One region of the Shewanella sp. BJSY2023SW007 genome, then DNA from elsewhere that is predicted to be linked to it. Evidence: predicted binding sites of a transcription regulator. Region 1 holds the regulator's gene; each other region holds the start of a gene.
The links. The regulator sigma-54, encoded in region 1, starts transcription at its own class of promoters, with help from an activator protein. The targets are predictions, from matches to a motif close to GTTGGCACGNNNNTNGNNT.

Region 2: the regulator sigma-54 is predicted to act here: its motif matches at 2,800-2,818, upstream of glnK (P-II family nitrogen regulator).
Region 3: the regulator sigma-54 is predicted to act here: its motif matches at 1,739-1,757, upstream of ACMHXE_RS14545 (flagellar assembly protein FlgT).

The regions. Positions count from the first base shown of each region.
Region 1 is NZ_JBKORL010000105.1:13,283-18,528, forward strand. Features, by position in the region: gene mgtE (magnesium transporter) at 1-4, opposite strand, end outside; gene ACMHXE_RS18830 (HPr family phosphocarrier protein) at 88-363, opposite strand; gene rapZ (RNase adapter RapZ) at 350-1,204, opposite strand; gene ptsN (PTS IIA-like nitrogen regulatory protein PtsN) at 1,201-1,644, opposite strand; gene hpf (ribosome hibernation promoting factor) at 1,647-1,934, opposite strand; gene ACMHXE_RS18850 (RNA polymerase factor sigma-54) at 1,966-3,429, opposite strand; gene lptB (LPS export ABC transporter ATP-binding protein) at 3,525-4,253, opposite strand; gene lptA (lipopolysaccharide transport periplasmic protein LptA) at 4,250-4,783, opposite strand; gene lptC (LPS export ABC transporter periplasmic protein LptC) at 4,770-5,246, opposite strand, start outside.
Region 2 is NZ_JBKORL010000024.1:14,372-19,617, reverse strand. Features, by position in the region: gene narQ (nitrate/nitrite two-component system sensor histidine kinase NarQ) at 1-209, opposite strand, end outside; gene nrfA (ammonia-forming nitrite reductase cytochrome c552 subunit) at 526-1,929, shown strand; gene ACMHXE_RS04435 (hydrolase) at 2,022-2,564, opposite strand; gene glnK (P-II family nitrogen regulator) at 2,866-3,204, shown strand; gene ACMHXE_RS04425 (ammonium transporter) at 3,215-4,465, shown strand; gene ACMHXE_RS04420 (hypothetical protein) at 4,703-5,074, shown strand; gene ACMHXE_RS04415 (hypothetical protein) at 5,241-5,246, shown strand, end outside.
Region 3 is NZ_JBKORL010000086.1:14,288-19,533, reverse strand. Features, by position in the region: tRNA gene ACMHXE_RS14550 (tRNA-Arg) at 381-456, opposite strand; gene ACMHXE_RS14545 (flagellar assembly protein FlgT) at 512-1,669, opposite strand; gene ACMHXE_RS14540 (FlgO family outer membrane protein) at 2,478-3,086, shown strand; gene ACMHXE_RS14535 (LPP20 family lipoprotein) at 3,086-3,553, shown strand; gene ACMHXE_RS14530 (flagella synthesis protein FlgN) at 3,739-4,170, opposite strand; gene flgM (flagellar biosynthesis anti-sigma factor FlgM) at 4,170-4,490, opposite strand; gene flgA (flagellar basal body P-ring formation chaperone FlgA) at 4,561-5,246, opposite strand, start outside.

The DNA of each region.
Region 1 (5,246 bases):
GCATGCAGTTCCCCCTGTGATGCAAAGCGAGGATATGTTACCTCAAGACAGGGGAGTTATAGAAACAAAGAGTGCAGCGCTAAGGCTTTAGCTGGCTTCGTCGAAACGGGCGTTGATCAGGGCGCAGATGGCATCCATCGCCGGTTCGGCATCCGGGCCTTCGGCAATAAGGCGTATGGTTTTGCCTTGACCGGTTTCCAGCATCAAGAGCCCAAGCACGCTGGCGGCCGAGGCCTTTTTCTCGCCTTGGATCAGAGTGATATCGGCTTCGAACTCGCTGGCCAGCACCGCCAGCTTAGTGGCGGCGCGGGCATGCAGGCCCAGTTTATTGACTATGGTGACTTCCCGTTCAACCTTTGCCATTGCCCAGCTCTCTATGACGGGCCTGTACCTTGTGTTTGCTGTTGCCAAAACGCTTGGCCAGCTGGTCGGCGACATAGACAGATCTATGCTGGCCGCCGGTGCAGCCTATGGCTATGGTGAGGTAGCTGCGGTTGTTGCGCTCAAGGTGTGGTAGCCAGGTTTCCAGCAGATTTTCTATCTGCCAGATAAACTTGTTCACCAATGGCTGACGGATAAGGAATTCCTGCACCGGTTCATCCAGCCCGGTCAGCGGCCTGAGCGCCGGTTCCCAGTGGGGGTTGGGCAGAAAGCGCACATCAAACATGAAGTCGGCTTCCTGGGGCATGCCGTGCTTGAAGCCGAATGATTCGAAGTTGATCACCAACTCTTTGTCGACGCTGCCCAGCAGAATTTCTCGCACTTTGTCACTGAGTTCATAGATATTCAGTGCCGAAGTATCTATGTAGTGATCCACCAGTTTCGACATGGGCTCCAGCAGTTTACCTTCGTGCTTGATGGCATCCTGCAGCGAGACAGTGCTTTTGGATAGAGGGTGTAGTCTGCGGGTTTCGCTGTAGCGTTTTAGGAGTACTTTATCGGAGGCGTTGAGGAAGAAGCTGGTCAGTTGGGTGTTTTCCGGCAGCGCCGCCAACTGTTTTTCCAGCACCTTTTCCTGATCCGGCATGTTGCGCACATCTATGCTGATGGCGACCAGATCATTGCTGCCGCGGAGGTTTTCCAGCAGGCTGCCTATCATGGGCAGGGGCAGATTATCCACACAGTAGTAACCCAGGTCTTCGAGTACCCTGAGGGCAACGGATTTTCCGGAACCGGAGCGGCCTGAGACTATCGCGAGTTTCATCCTGTGATCACCTGATAGAGTTCTGTTTCATCGCGGGATTTACGCAACTGCTTGAGTATTGCCTTATCGCTGAGCTTTTCAGCCATGGCAGACAGGGTACTCAGATGTTGCTGGCATTGATCTGCGGGCACCAGAAGAGCGAATAGTATGTCCACCGGTTGGTTGTCTATGGCATCGAAGGCGATAGGCTCTTCGCATTTGACCAGCACGGCAATCGGCTCTGTGATATCAGGCAGCCGGCCATGCGGAATCGCAATACCATTACCTATACCTGTGCTCCCCATCTTTTCGCGGGCCAAAAGGCTTTCAAAAATCGCTTGAGAGGAAAGGGTGGGGTACTGGGCGCTGGCGAGATCGCTAATTAGCTCCAGTACCTTTTTCTTACTGCCCGGAGTGGCACAGGTAGTGCACTCCGGCCGCAGGATGGTACTCAGTTCCATCGTTAGTGTTTTGTCAGCTTTTCTTTGTGTTTAATGACCTGACGATCCAATTTATCAATCAGAACGTCGATGGCGGCATACATGTCGGCATGTTCAGAAGTTGCATAGACTTCGCCGCCTGTGAGGTTGATCTTGGCTTCGGCAATCTGTTGCAGTTTTTGTACATTGAGCACAACGTGCACATTATTGATCTGTTCGAAATGGCGTTCAAGTTTCGAAAACTTACTTTCCACATAGTCACGCAGTGAGTCGGTGATCTCGATATGATGTCCTGTCAGGTTGATTTGCATAGAAAGATTCCTCCAATTTCCAACTGTGGATTTATAAACTCTTACGCTGGTTCGACGGTGGTATCATCATAGCCTCGCGATACTTGGCTATGGTGCGTCTTGCAACGTTGATTCCCTGTTCTGCCAGAAGTTGTGCCATTTTGCTGTCGCTCAAAGGTTTCTTCTGGTTTTCCGCCGCCACGAGCTTCTTGATAAAAGCCCTGATCGCCGTGGAAGAGCATTCTCCGCCATCTTCGGTACCGACATGGCTGGAGAAGAAGTACTTCAATTCAAATATTCCCCTGGGGGTATGCATATACTTTTGAGTGGTGACCCTGGAGATGGTCGATTCATGCATCTCGACCGCCTCGGCGATATCGTTGAGTACCATGGGTTTCATGGCCTCTTCACCATATTCGAAAAATCCCTGCTGGAACTGCACTATGCAGTTGGCCACCTTGAGCAGGGTGTCGTTGCGGCTCTCCAGGCTCTTGATAAACCATTTGGCTTCCTGAAGATGACCACGAATAAACTGGCTGTCTGATTGACTGCGGGCGCTGCGGGCCATGGCAGCATACTGTTGGTTGATCCCGAGTTTGGGCATACAGTCCGGATTGAGCTCTACCACCCAGCGACCGTTCTTCTTCCAGACGCTGACATCCGGGATCACATATTCCTCGTCCATCGGCTGCACCAGCAAACCGGGGCGGGGATTGAGGCTCTGAATAAGGTTGATGGCGTCACGCAGTTGATCTTCCTTGAGCTTGGTCTTGCGCATCAGGGTGCGAAAGTCGCGGGTAGCGATGAGATCCAGATGCTCGTCGATCAACAAGCGGGCATCGGCCAGATGCGGGGTGTCGGCGTTGAACTGTTGCAACTGGATCAGCAGACATTCGCGCAGATCTCTGGAGGCGATGCCGACAGGGTCGAAGTGCTGGATCCGCTTGAGTACCGCTTCGACTTCATCGAGCTCAATCTCAGGGTTACCCATGGCTTCGAGGATCTCCTCTGTGCTCTGGGTCAGATAGCCCTGCTCGTCGATGGCATCTATGATGGCGGTGGCAATAGCGTCGTCGGTATCGGAAAACGGGGTCAGGTTCTTCTGCCATTCCAGGTGTTCATAGAGACCTTCGCTGGTTTCCCCCTGAAAGGGCATATCATCTTCACGGCCCATGGCTGGCCCTGAGGCGCTGGCGGCGGTAAAGACTTCATCCCAGGTGGTATCCATAGGCAATTCATCCGGCATAGACTCATTGTTCAATGCCTCTGAGGTTTCTACTGTGGAACCATCTTCCTGCTTGGCGCTCAGTTCGCCGGCGTCGTTTTCCTTGTGATTGTCGTCAATCTGTTCCTCCTGGCTGTCCTCGGCCATCTCCAACAGAGGGTTGGCTTCCAAGGCTTCCTGGATTTCCTGCTGCAGCTCAAGGGACGACAGTTGCAGTAGGCGAATGGCCTGCTGCAACTGAGGTGTCATGGTCAACTGTTGACCTAGTTTGAGCTGGAGTGACGCTTTCATTATACCGCTAATCCCTACTCGTTATTTTTCAAGGAAAAAATTCAATAATAACAAACTATAATACCCGGAATTGCCGCCGGATGACATGATCCTAACTATAGCCTGAATTGTTCGCCTAAGTACACAGCACGCACTTGCTGGTTGTCCAAGATTTCAGCGGGTGTGCCCTCGGCGATCAACTGCCCATGGCTGACAATGTAGGCTCGCTCACAAACGTCGAGCGTTTCGCGAACATTGTGGTCTGTGATCAGCACCCCCAAACCGCGGGACTTAAGCTGTTCGATGATTTTCTTGATATCGATAACTGAGATGGGATCCACACCGGCGAACGGCTCATCCAGCAGAATGAACTGTGGATTGGCGGCCAATGCCCGGGCGATTTCCACCCGGCGGCGTTCACCGCCGGAGAGGGACATCCCCAGGCTGTCACGTATGTGGGTAATGTGGAATTCTTCCAGCAGCTGTTCGAGTTGTTCCTCGCGCTCGTCGCTGTTGAGTTCTTTGCGGGTTTGCAGCACGGCCATGATGTTGTCATGCACCGACAGCTTGCGGAAAATACTGGCTTCCTGTGGCAGATAGCCTATGCCTTTACGGGCACGCAGGTGCATGGGATCCAAGGTCAACTCGTCGTCGTCAATGAAGATACGACCCTTGTCACTTTGTACCAGCCCAACCACCATATAGAAGGTGGTGGTCTTGCCAGCTCCGTTGGGGCCCAGCAGCCCGACGATTTGGCCGGTGTTGACCGATAGGCTGACGTCTTTGACTACGTTGCGCTTCTTGTAACTCTTTGCCAGGTTTTGTGCCGTCAGGGTGCTGGTCATTGCGGTTCCTGCTGCTGTTCTTTCTTGTTGAGATCCTGATAGTTTTCCGGCTGGATAACAGTGGTTACCCTGTCTTGGCCTTTGCCGCTGCTTTCCGCTTCAAGCTGTTGCTTGTTGATGTCGTAGACTATCTTCTCGGCGGTCACTTCGCTGCCGTCCTGTTCCACTTTGGCCTGGCCCAGCAGGGTCATGATACGACTGTCTATGTTGTAGTGGATCTCTTTGGCCTTGGCACTGGCCAGACGGCCGTCTTCCAGTTTCTGGGTATAGGTAGCGGGTGAGCCCTTGGCCACCAGGATCCGCTCGCCACTCTTGTCTTCTGTGTAAGCCGTGAGTTCATCGGCCAGCAGTTTCAAACTGCCCTGGGTGACTGTGACAGGCCCGCCGTATACCACACGCTTGTTTTTGATATCGGCAAACTGATTGGCGGCTCTGATCTGTACTTTTTGCCGCAGATCTTCTTCAATGGCCACTGCCGACAGGCTTGTGATGCACAAGAGGGCACCGATAAAAAGCTTACTTGGTTTCATAGGTTCCTTTCACCTGACTGGTCAGCTTCACTTGCTGAGCATTGAGATCGGCGTACAGGCCGGATCCCTTGATATTAAAGTCTTTGCCTTCGATCAGGATCTCGCGATCTGAGGTCATGATCATGGTGTCCAGATCCAGCTCCACATAACTGGTTTTCAGGCTCTGGATCGGTTCATTGGGGCTAATGGCGTCGATGATAACATTATTTTCAAGTACCACTCGGTTACTCTTGCGATTGAGCCTGCCCTCGTTGGCAGACAGACGCCACTGTGCCTCGCCCTTGTCCGGATAGACCAGATAAACCGGTTGGTTGAAGAAGGTCTTTTCACTGGCTTCATAATGTTCCATGTGCGCCGCGGCGACCCTACTGGCGACATTGCCCTGCTCGTCAAAGTTGACCGAGCGCAGGTCATCGGCGACAAAGTCAGGCCTAACCACATCCACAGGCGCCTCACTCTGTTG
Region 2 (5,246 bases), on a different contig from region 1:
ATTTTTTGCAGCGCTTCTTCACTGCCGGAGTTGGCATAAAACATCAGCCGGTAGCTCTGCATCCGCAATGAACCGGAGGCGTTGATCGCCCGGGCATCTCCCAGGCTGTAAGACAGATTGATAATGGCAAAAGTGGCCAAACCGCTTGAAAGCAGGATAAGGGTCAGCATTAAGCCTAAAATGGTAGAGGTCAAGCTGCCTCGTTTCATGAAATATTCACTCACTTATGCTAAGGTTTCCTCAGTCCCTGCAGTGTTGCTCTCGATTATCGGAAAGGAAACGCGCCGATAAGATTGTCGAGAATAAAAAAGGACTTGGGTCTCAGAGTTCTACATTAGCCAGCACTTGAATACATTAACAAGAGTACAAAAATGTGAACAACATCGCCTTCACATTTTGATCTGGCGCAAACTTCGCCCCGGATACCCCCTAAGAGGTATATTTTTGGTGTATTATAAGCGGCTACTTTTGACCTTGGAGATGTCGTGGTTATTGCAAATAACGATAAAGTAACACGGAGATGAGATGGTGAAAAAATTAAACCAAAAATCCTTTGCACTCAGTGCATTGGTCGCCGCAAGCCTAATGGCTGCCGGTGCGTTTGCGAGTGACAAGACTGAGCCTCGCAACGAAGTCTACAAAGACAAGTTCAAAAATCAATATGCCAGTTGGCATGACACTGCAAAGAGTTCTGAAATTGTTGACGTATTGGCAGAAGATCCCAACTTGGTAATCATGTGGGCCGGTTATGGTTTCGCCAAGGACTACAATGCCCCTCGTGGCCACATTTATGCCGTGACCGATGTGCGCAACACCCTGCGTACCGGAGCGCCAAAGAGCGCCGAAGATGGTCCAATGCCAATGGCTTGCTGGAGCTGTAAGAGCCCGGATGTTCCTCGCCTGATAGAAGAGCAGGGCGAAGATGGTTACTTCACCGGTAAGTGGGCCAAAGGTGGCCCTGAAGTGGTTAACGCCATAGGTTGTGGCGATTGTCACGAGAAAGGTTCTCCTAAGCTGCGTTTGGGACGTCCTTTTGCCGAGCGCGCCATGGAGACCTTGGGTACACCATTTGATAAGGCTTCCCGCAAAGACAAGCAATCCATGGTTTGTGGTCAGTGCCACGTAGAATACTACTTTGAGAAAGTGGAAGGCCGTAAGGGTTTTGTTAAGTCCCCATGGGATCAAGGCACTACAGTAGAATCCATGGAAGCTTACTACGATGCCATCGAATTTGCCGACTGGACTCATGCTTTGTCCAAGACTCCTATGCTGAAGGCACAGCACCCAGGTTATGAAACTTGGCAGCTGGGGGTTCATGGTAAGAACAACGTGACCTGTGTTGACTGTCACATGCCAAAAGTGACCAACGACAAGGGGCGTAAGTTCACCGATCACAAAGTGGGTAATCCTTTCGACCGCTTCGAAGAAACCTGTGCTCAATGCCACACTCAGAGCAAAGAGTTTATGGAGAATCTGACTGCTGAGCGTAAAGTTAAGGTTAATGAGCTGAAGCTGAAGGCTGAAGATCAAATCGTCAAGGCTCACTTTGAAGCCGCTGCCGCCTGGAAAGCCGGTGCGACTGAAGTCGAGATGAAGCCAATTCTGACTGATATCCGTCATGCTCAATGGCGCTGGGATTATGCTATCGCCTCTCACGGTGTCGCGGCTCACGCTCCTGATGAAGCGCTGCGGGTACTGGGTACTGCGGTTGACAAGGCTGCCAACGCCCGGGTGAAACTGGCACAGTTGCTGGCCAAGAAAGGTATCACAGAGCCAGTTGCGCTGCCGGATATCTCCACCAAGGCCAAGGCTCAGGCTGCTCTGGGTATGGACATGAAGAAGATGGTTGCCGATAAGGAAGAGTTCAAGAAAAATGTTCTGCCCAAGTGGGATGCTGAAGCCAAGAAGCGTGAAGCGACCTACAACTAACAGTCGTTAACATAACGAAATGAAAAATCCCCGCATCGCGGGGATTTTTTATCTCGCAAGTTATCAATGGTATCCAGCGAGTATTGGTTGACCTATTTGATCAGCTTAAGCAGAGCCTTGAAGCGTTCACCTTCTGCCTGATGTTGCAGTTCAAACAGTAAAGATTCACTGTTATTGAGCCTGGCTCCCTGCTGCTTCATCATCTCAATTCCCAAGAGTTTGTTGCTTTCACTGCGGGAGCTGACAGCATCGGCTATCAAGTGCACATCGAAACCCTGCTCAATAAGATCACCACAGGTTTGATAGACACAGACATGGGTCTCTATCCCGGCCAGCAGTACCTGTTTGCGGCCCGTGCTCAGCAGTGCCTCACGGAACGCCGGGCATTGCCAGCCACTGAAGTGATGCTTGGCAATCGGCGAAGTGGTCTTGGATAACAGAGCGGCCAGCGACTCTGTCGTGGGGCCGAGCTTCTGCGGCAACTGTTCCAGCCAGAGCACCGGGATATCAAACAAGGCCGTGCCTTCTATCAGCATGGCCAGTTGCTGATGCAGCTGTTCACTCTTGTCCATTATCTGCGCCAGTTTACCCTGAACATCCACTATGACCAGCACGCATTCTTCCGCTTTTAACATTTTGTTCTCCTTCTGGTTGGTCTTAGGACAGGTGTAAACGAGTCCTTCTTTCGCTTCAGTTAACGTCAGGACATTCAGTTAACGTCAGTACAGGGCTTAAGCCAATAGGTCTTAGGTCGTAGATGATTGCGCTTTTTTTGTGCGCCCAAGCCTTACTTGCACCTAATTGGTGCATATCTGCAGCTCTTAACCTGGTCCGTAAAAGCTAACTCTTTATAAAACAAAAAATTAACATTCTGGCCTGATGTTTGAATTGCTTTTGGCATAACACCAATACAGCAAGGCGATTCTGGAGGTCTGGATGAAATTAGTCAGCGCAATCATTAAGCCGTTCAAGCTCGATGATGTCCGCGAAGCGATTGCGGGCATAGGCATTGAGGGGATGACGGTCACCGAAGTCAAAGGTTTTGGCCGACAAAAGGGGCATACAGAGCTCTATCGGGGAGCCGAGTATCAGGTGGACTTTCTGCCCAAGGTTAAGCTCGAGATAGCCACCAAGGCGGAGAATCTTGAGCACCTGCTGGAGGTCATCACCAACGCCGCCCATACCGGCAAGATAGGTGACGGCAAGATCTTTGTGACAGATCTGGAACAGGTTATCCGTATTCGTACGGGCGAAACAGATACAGAAGCGCTGTAAGGGGGAGAAGATGGAAGAACTGAGCAAATTGGGTACTACGGTCACAGAGCTGCGTTTTGCGCTGGACACCTTTTACTTTCTGATCTCCGGCGCGCTGGTGATGTGGATGGCGGCGGGTTTCGCCATGCTGGAGGCTGGGTTGGTGCGTTCCAAAAACACCACAGAGATACTGACCAAAAACATCTGTCTCTATTCAATCGCCTGTATCACCTACCTGATTGTGGGTTACAACATCATGTATGTGGACAATGGCGAGGGCGGCTGGCTGCCGAGCATCAGCACCTTGATAGGCTCTCAAGCTGCCGACGCCGACCATGCGCTGGAGTCTGATTTCTTCTTCCAGGTGGTATTTGTGGCTACAGCCATGTCGATTGTTTCCGGCGCCGTGGCCGAGCGCATGCGCCTGTGGGCTTTCCTGGCATTCAGCCTGGTAATGACGGCAGTCATCTATCCGGTGGAAGGTTACTGGACCTGGGGTGGTGGTTTCCTTTCCGAAGCCGGCTTTGTCGACTTTGCCGGTAGCGGCATAGTGCATATGGCCGGTGCGGCCGCGGCCTTGGCCGGTGTCTTGCTGCTGGGGGCCCGTAAAGGTAAATATGGCGCCAATGGCCAGGTTAACCCTATCCCGGGATCCAACTTGCCGCTGGCAACTCTGGGGACTTTTATCCTCTGGATGGGCTGGTTTGGTTTCAACGGTGGTTCTCAGTTACTGGTCTCTGATGCCGAAAATGCCAGTGCCGTGGCCAAAGTCTTCGTCAACACCAATTCGGCGGCGGCCTTCGGCGCAGTATCTGCATTGATCGTCTGTAAGATGGTGTGGGGCAAGGCCGACTTGACCATGATACTCAATGGTACTTTGGCTGGTTTGGTGGCTATCACGGCCGATCCATTGTCGCCCTCGCTGCCTATGGCGGGTGTGATAGGCCTGGTAGCCGGCGGTTTGGTGGTGTTCTCCATTGTGGGCTTTGACCGAATCAAGGTAGACGACCCTGTCGGGGCTATCTCGGTGCACGGGGTCGCCGGTTTCTTCGGTTTGATGATGGTGCCTCTGTCCAATGCCGATGCCAGTGTGACAGGGCAGCTGTTTGGCGCTGCGGTGATCTCTGCCTGGGTGTTCCTGGCGTCATTGCTGGTGTGGGGCGCCTTGAAAGTGACCATGGGGATCCGGGTGACCGAAGAGGAAGAGTACAACGGTATGGACGCATCGGACTGTGGTATCGATGCCTATCCTGAGTTTGTGACTGTCAAGAACGCCAATTGAGAGGCCAAGAACGCCAATTGATAAGCCAAGAACACCAGCTGATAAGTCATGAGTGTTCTTGAGAGATCAAGCAAGCTTCCTTAATCTTTAAGCCATCTCTTGTGAGATGGCTTTGGGGTTATCTGCCTTGGCGGGAGTCGGCCAGGAAAAGCGCATTTTGGGGCTATGGCGCTTGATGACAGACGCTCTTGGGGGCAGACTGAAAGCAGAAACAGCCTGGAGCCTAAGGGGATGGCGATGAAGACTCTCAGTGTAATGAAGCTGACCGGTACTTTTTTCGGCGCTTTGTTAATTACCTTGCTGTGGCTTGGCAATGCCGAGGCAGGTCAAGTGGTGGTTCGTGATGCCAGTGAGCCCTTCGATGCCTTTGCCGTCAGGGATGAATTACTGCGTCAGCATGAGTGGCAGGAACTACTGCGCTCGCAGCAACAACTGGAGATCCTCCGCAGCCTGCCTGCCATATGTGTTCCTTACATGCGCCCCTATCGCTACTTTTCCTGCGATGGCCATTTTTATCGCCCCTATCTTTACCGGCAACAGCAGCTCTATATAGGGATCCCCAAGCCGGGTTCCGACGTTATCGCTCCCGGAAATGAAGGCTTGAACTAGGGGATATTCACATTTTGTCACCCTTTGGCGCGGCAGGAGTGGCCAGTCTGACTTAAGCTTTCAGTAAAGAAGCCTTAACTCAGGAGGCCTTATGTTCTCAGGCACTTTCTCAAGCGCTTTCTCCGGCTCTGTCACTCGTGCTCTCTTTGGCGCTCTATCCGCTACCATGTTG
Region 3 (5,246 bases), on a different contig from region 1:
TTGGTGATATTGCAGCAACAGGCTTAAGCCTGCCGTTGGCATGCCTGGCAACCGCAGTTTTTGTATGAAGCACGCAGATTACTCGTCTCAGAGAGCCTACTTCCAAAAATCCGTCGTTATTTATCAGAGACTGACCCCTGCAACGAGCTTCCTTGCAGCTCAGAAAGTGGTTTGGATGTTCTGTCTATTTAGATGGCCAAATTCACTATGCCACTACAGTTTTGGGCTTTAAAGCCAAGATGACCACATCACCAACTCAACGTTTTCCCAAAAGAAAACTATCAGAGAACAAAATCATTAAATTGACGCGCCTGGATCGGCAGTGGATGGGTTCTAAAAGAAGCTTGAGACTTGTGCAATCAGGCACAAGAAGAAAATGCTGGTCTCCCCACAGGGACTCGAACCCCGATCGGTCGCTTAGGAGGCGACTGCTCTATCCTGTTGAGCTATAGGGAGACGCCAGTGATTATACTGGTTTTCACCCGGATGAAAAGGCTTTAGATTTAATTGCTTAAATCTTAATCGCGATGTCATTCACCTGAATGTTGAGGGCGGCATTTTCACCGCTGAGCACTGCTATGGCACTTTCCTCTGTGACTTGATCTATGGTGATTTTCGCCCGGGTTTCTCCGGCCACGGCACGCATCTGGTTCATGCGGTCGGGTAGGTTTTGTTGCAGCACGATTTGGAACTGATCGCCAACGCGGATGCCGTTGCGTCGCCCCAAGTTGAGTATCACTCTATCTTGTTGGCGCACGACTATCTGTGCCAGCAGAGGTCTGCATGCCAGCGCCATATCGATATCTTTACTGGCATTGGCCAGCACCTTGTCTATGGCCTGCCCGTAACTGGCACGCCAGAATCTGTCGCTGTTGGGAGGGACGGATTCATTTTTGGCAAACTCCCAGGGTGCAGAAATGCTGTAGTTCTGATACCAGATCTGCTCGCCGCTGATCCCATGATAGAGGCTGAGCTGTAACTGAAACAGTCGCTGAGGCTCGTTGTCCCACAGGCCCATAAAGCCGGACTCGGCCGGTTCGGTGGAGATATCTATGATTTGCGGCAGCAACAGATACTGGCTGTCGGTAATTTCACTTATCCAGGTTGGCAGGCGGTAACCACGGATATTGATAAGCTCCTCTTTGATATCCAGCCGCTCGTTGGCGTGCAGGTGGGCAAAGCTGATGGAGGATTGTTTATCCAGCGTTGCCGCTATCCGTTCGGACAGGCTTCGCTGGAAGTTTTCCAACTGACCATAACGCAGTTGGCTTCTGTCCTTAATACTGGCCTGTGGCACCAGGATAGCGGCCTTGATGGCTGAGCTTTGGCACTTGTTATCCGGGCCATCGAGAATATCGAGCCGCATAACCACCTTGAGCTTGTCTCCCTGGCGCATTTCGCTGACCAGTTCGACACTGCTTATCTGCGCCTGACTGGAAAGGCTGAAATCGTTTTGGGTCAAGCGCCCCTGGCTGACACTCTGGGTAGACTGAAAACTGCCGCCACGGGAGAGCAGAGCCATGTTGATGGCGTTATCCATTGCCGCTTCCCGTGCCTGGGTCAGATTGCCATTGATTATTTTGGCTTCACCTCGGGCCTCGGTCCACTCTGCCATGGCGTTGAGGCTGATACTCAGCAACGGCAGCAAGAGCAAGGGGGGCAATCTCATAAGGCGGTTCCTCAAAATAGGAGTCAGGGTGACGGAATTTTGCCACCACTTAAACTGGTATCGCTTGCTATTCAAATTTTATGCCAGCGCCATCCATTCACAGCTGATGTAGCGCAGTTTGCGACCATAACTAAAGAGCGGCAAGAGTTTGCCGATAAGGGAACAGAGAATATAAGTTCCCATTGCCCGCCAGTGGGTAAATTGAAGGGGCAAATGAAGGTGTGGGTAATGAAAAGGCGTAGATAAGCCCCTTAAACATCTTCGTAAAAGCCTGTAATAAGCTGCCAGGCAACTGGGTTTGTTCGCCGGTGTCATCTGTTTGCACTTGGTCTGCAGGCCTAAGGAAGGTGCGAATAAGTCCTCGTGGCACTCTGGCTTGCACAGCAATTGGCGTTCAAGGCATCTGACTGAAGGCATGCCGGGGCCTGTCGAAGTCGGATAACGCAGAGAGCCGGTTGCTGTGAAAGCCCCAAAGGGCGTGGCTTACAAACCTGTCTGCTATGTTGTGCTTCTTGCAAAGGACTAGGGCCATTTGCTGCGAACCACGCCTTGCATCCAAGCCCGTAAGCCGACGCAGAGCACACATGGGACTTGCTTGCACCTTCCCTAACTTAGGTTGGTATTTTATTTGCATAGCTTTACCCCAGTGAAAGGAACTTGGCGCTAATCGAGTTAGCCGTGGTGCGAAATGACAACCTCGGAGAAAGTGCGGCATAAGTCAGATCGGCCAAGGTTCACGCCAGGTCCATGAGTCGCCAGGTTCCTCAATAAAGCAAGTGCCCGCTAGGGTACCAGAGAGACGGATATTATGTATAAAGCCCTGTGTATATTGCCTTTACTCTTGCTGCCTGCTTGCAGTACGACAGCACAGCAACCGCAGGCTGAGTTCAAGCCCCAACAAGCACCAGTCAATCTATTGGCGCATCAGTTGGTGGATGAATTGGTAACCCATAACGATGCTCTTAAACCGACTCAGCCGCTATTGGTGATGACGCCTGCGATGGTGGAAGATATGCAAGGCAGTAATGCACTGGCCTCACAACTACAGCAGAGCTTAATGACGGCTTTTCATCAGCGCGGCTTTAACCTGGTGGATTTGAACCTGGCCGAAGCGGTGCGGGTAACGCCACAGGGGGATTTTATTCTTACCCGCGACTGGCAACAATTGCCGACGGATATTGCGGTGGATCATGTACTGGTCACCAGCATGAGCCAGGCTAAAGGTGAAATCTTGTTCAACAGTCGGATTGTCAACGTCAATAACAATCGGGTGCTTTCGACGGCCGGGGCGCGGGTGCTTGAGGCGCAACTACCGGGTTATCTGGCGCCATCCCATAGGGTGGTGTCAAAAGAAGGCTTGCTTTATCGCTATGAAAATCGCGGAGAAGACAAGAGCCGGATAGTGGGAGACAAGTAATGAAGTATTGGAACAACACACTGACATTGGTCACGCTGGCGCTCGCGTTAGTTCTGGGTGGCTGCGCCGATAAGGACAGATATGTGCAGTGGGAGACAGAGGCGCCAAGCAGTTTCCCCAAGTTGACGGCAATAGGCTATGCTCCGCTGGCCAGCCAACCGGGCAAGGAACAGTCGCAAAAGGTGCTGATGGCGATGCAAGCATCCAAGATTGCCGCTTATCGGGAATTGGCCGAACAAGTCTATGGTCAACGTTTGTCGGCCGACAGCAAGGTCAGTGACTGGATGCTGAAAGGCGATAATATCCAGGCCTCGGTTTCCGGGGTGATCCGCGGCGCCAAGGTGGTGCGCAGTTATCCGGCCGGAGATCATTATGTGACCGAACTGGAGCTGGATTTCGCCCGAGTGTGGGATCTGTATCAGCAGCAAAATCGCCCCCAGAGAGTGAAAGAGATCACTTATTTTTAGGGGAATGGGTATAAGTCCAAAGCAGCCTTGTTTGGCTGCTTTTTTTGTTTTTTTGTGGCTTAAGAATCTTTGCTGAATTGAGAGCAGGGTATACGTTCTGTTCTGGAGGACAGGAGCTTGGGGCGCACCAATAAGCCGAACTTACTGAATTAGCTTAAGCAATGGGACAGGAGCAGGGCTTTAAATCAAGCCTTGAGATCGTTGCCCAGGGTGGCGATGGTTGAAGTCTTGCCTTTGCCGTCATAAGTCAGGCTGGAGGCATTGCGGCTTACTTGCAGCGCCTGTGCCAGACGATTGATACTGGCCATGCTCAGCTCTATCAGGCCGGCATTTTCCTGATTGCGCAGTTGGCAAGTAGCCAATAGTTCGCGGGCTTCACTGACCTGTTCGGCCAATGGCGATTGACTGAGTTTGGCTTGTTCAGGATGAGAGGAGAGCGCCTCATCTACTGTCTTGACCTCATTGAGCAGATCGCTCTTGTTTTGGGCCAGTTGCAGCAGATTATCGGCATTGCGATCGAGCAGGGCGTTTTTTTCCTGCTCAATCAAGTTCAGCAGATGCTCGAGTTGAGTCATCTGCTTTGCTATCAGGCTGGTTATATCCGGGGTATCAGGCATCAGGATCCTTTATTGAGTGCGCTCAGTTCTGATTCAAATTGAGATATGTTGGCTGCCAGTTTTTCCGGGTCAACCTTGTATCTGCCTTCGGCGATTGCCAATTTGATTTCGCTGATCTTCTTTTGATCTATTTCCGGCAGGGAGGCCATTTTACTCTGAACTCCTTGCAGCTGCTGCGCTTGCTGCGACACCACAACCGAGTCGGTTTTCTGCGGAGCAGCCCCTTGCTGAGCTGTTTGATTGCTCTGAGCCGTGTTCTTGGGGAGTGAACCTGTATTCACCCTGGGTTGATTTTGCAGTTGTTTAATATCCATAGCCATCGCGGCTCCAGCCTTTTCTCTGATTACCTTGCTGTCTTATCGGCATAGCCAAGGAGAACTTTAGCATTTTTTACATTCGAACTTCCACTTCGCCCACATTGGTGACGGTAGCCTCCAACACTTTGTCTGAGCGAGTGTTTTTTACCCTAATCTGTTCTCCAAGGTTACCATCATGCAGGGCTTCACCAACAGTTTTTATTTGAAACTTCTCGTTACCTGCATAAATAGAGACTCTGTCGCCTTTGCAAACAAAACAGAGATTGGCGGCAAATAACGGATAGTCTTTGGCTATGCGCCGCTTGAGGCGGGTACCCGTCACTGTGGCAATATCCTCGAACTGCTGGCCGCGCAGACTGGTTTCATCTATGTAACGCAGCGCCAAATTTTCCGGCCCCAGCACAGTGCCCGGAGCCAGAGTTTGAGTGGCCACCACCACAGGATAACTGATATCTACCCGTACCGAGACATAGATTTGCCACGGGTAGCTTAGCTCGGGGCTGTTACAACCTATGCGCACAGTATTGTTGCGGCTTATCTCTCTGTCGCTGGCAAGTTCGGCCGTCAAAGGTGAATTGCATCTAGGGGGCGTGAGCCTGGAATCCAGTCGTTGCGGGGTGATGGTAATTTGTGCATCTGTGCCCGCCAGCACTTTTTTGGCCACTGCCTCTTTAGCCAGGCTTTCCATGGCCGATATACTGGGAACAAAGCTGCTCTCTGCCGCCATTGTTGCGATGGGCATTAAAATTGTAGCCAAAA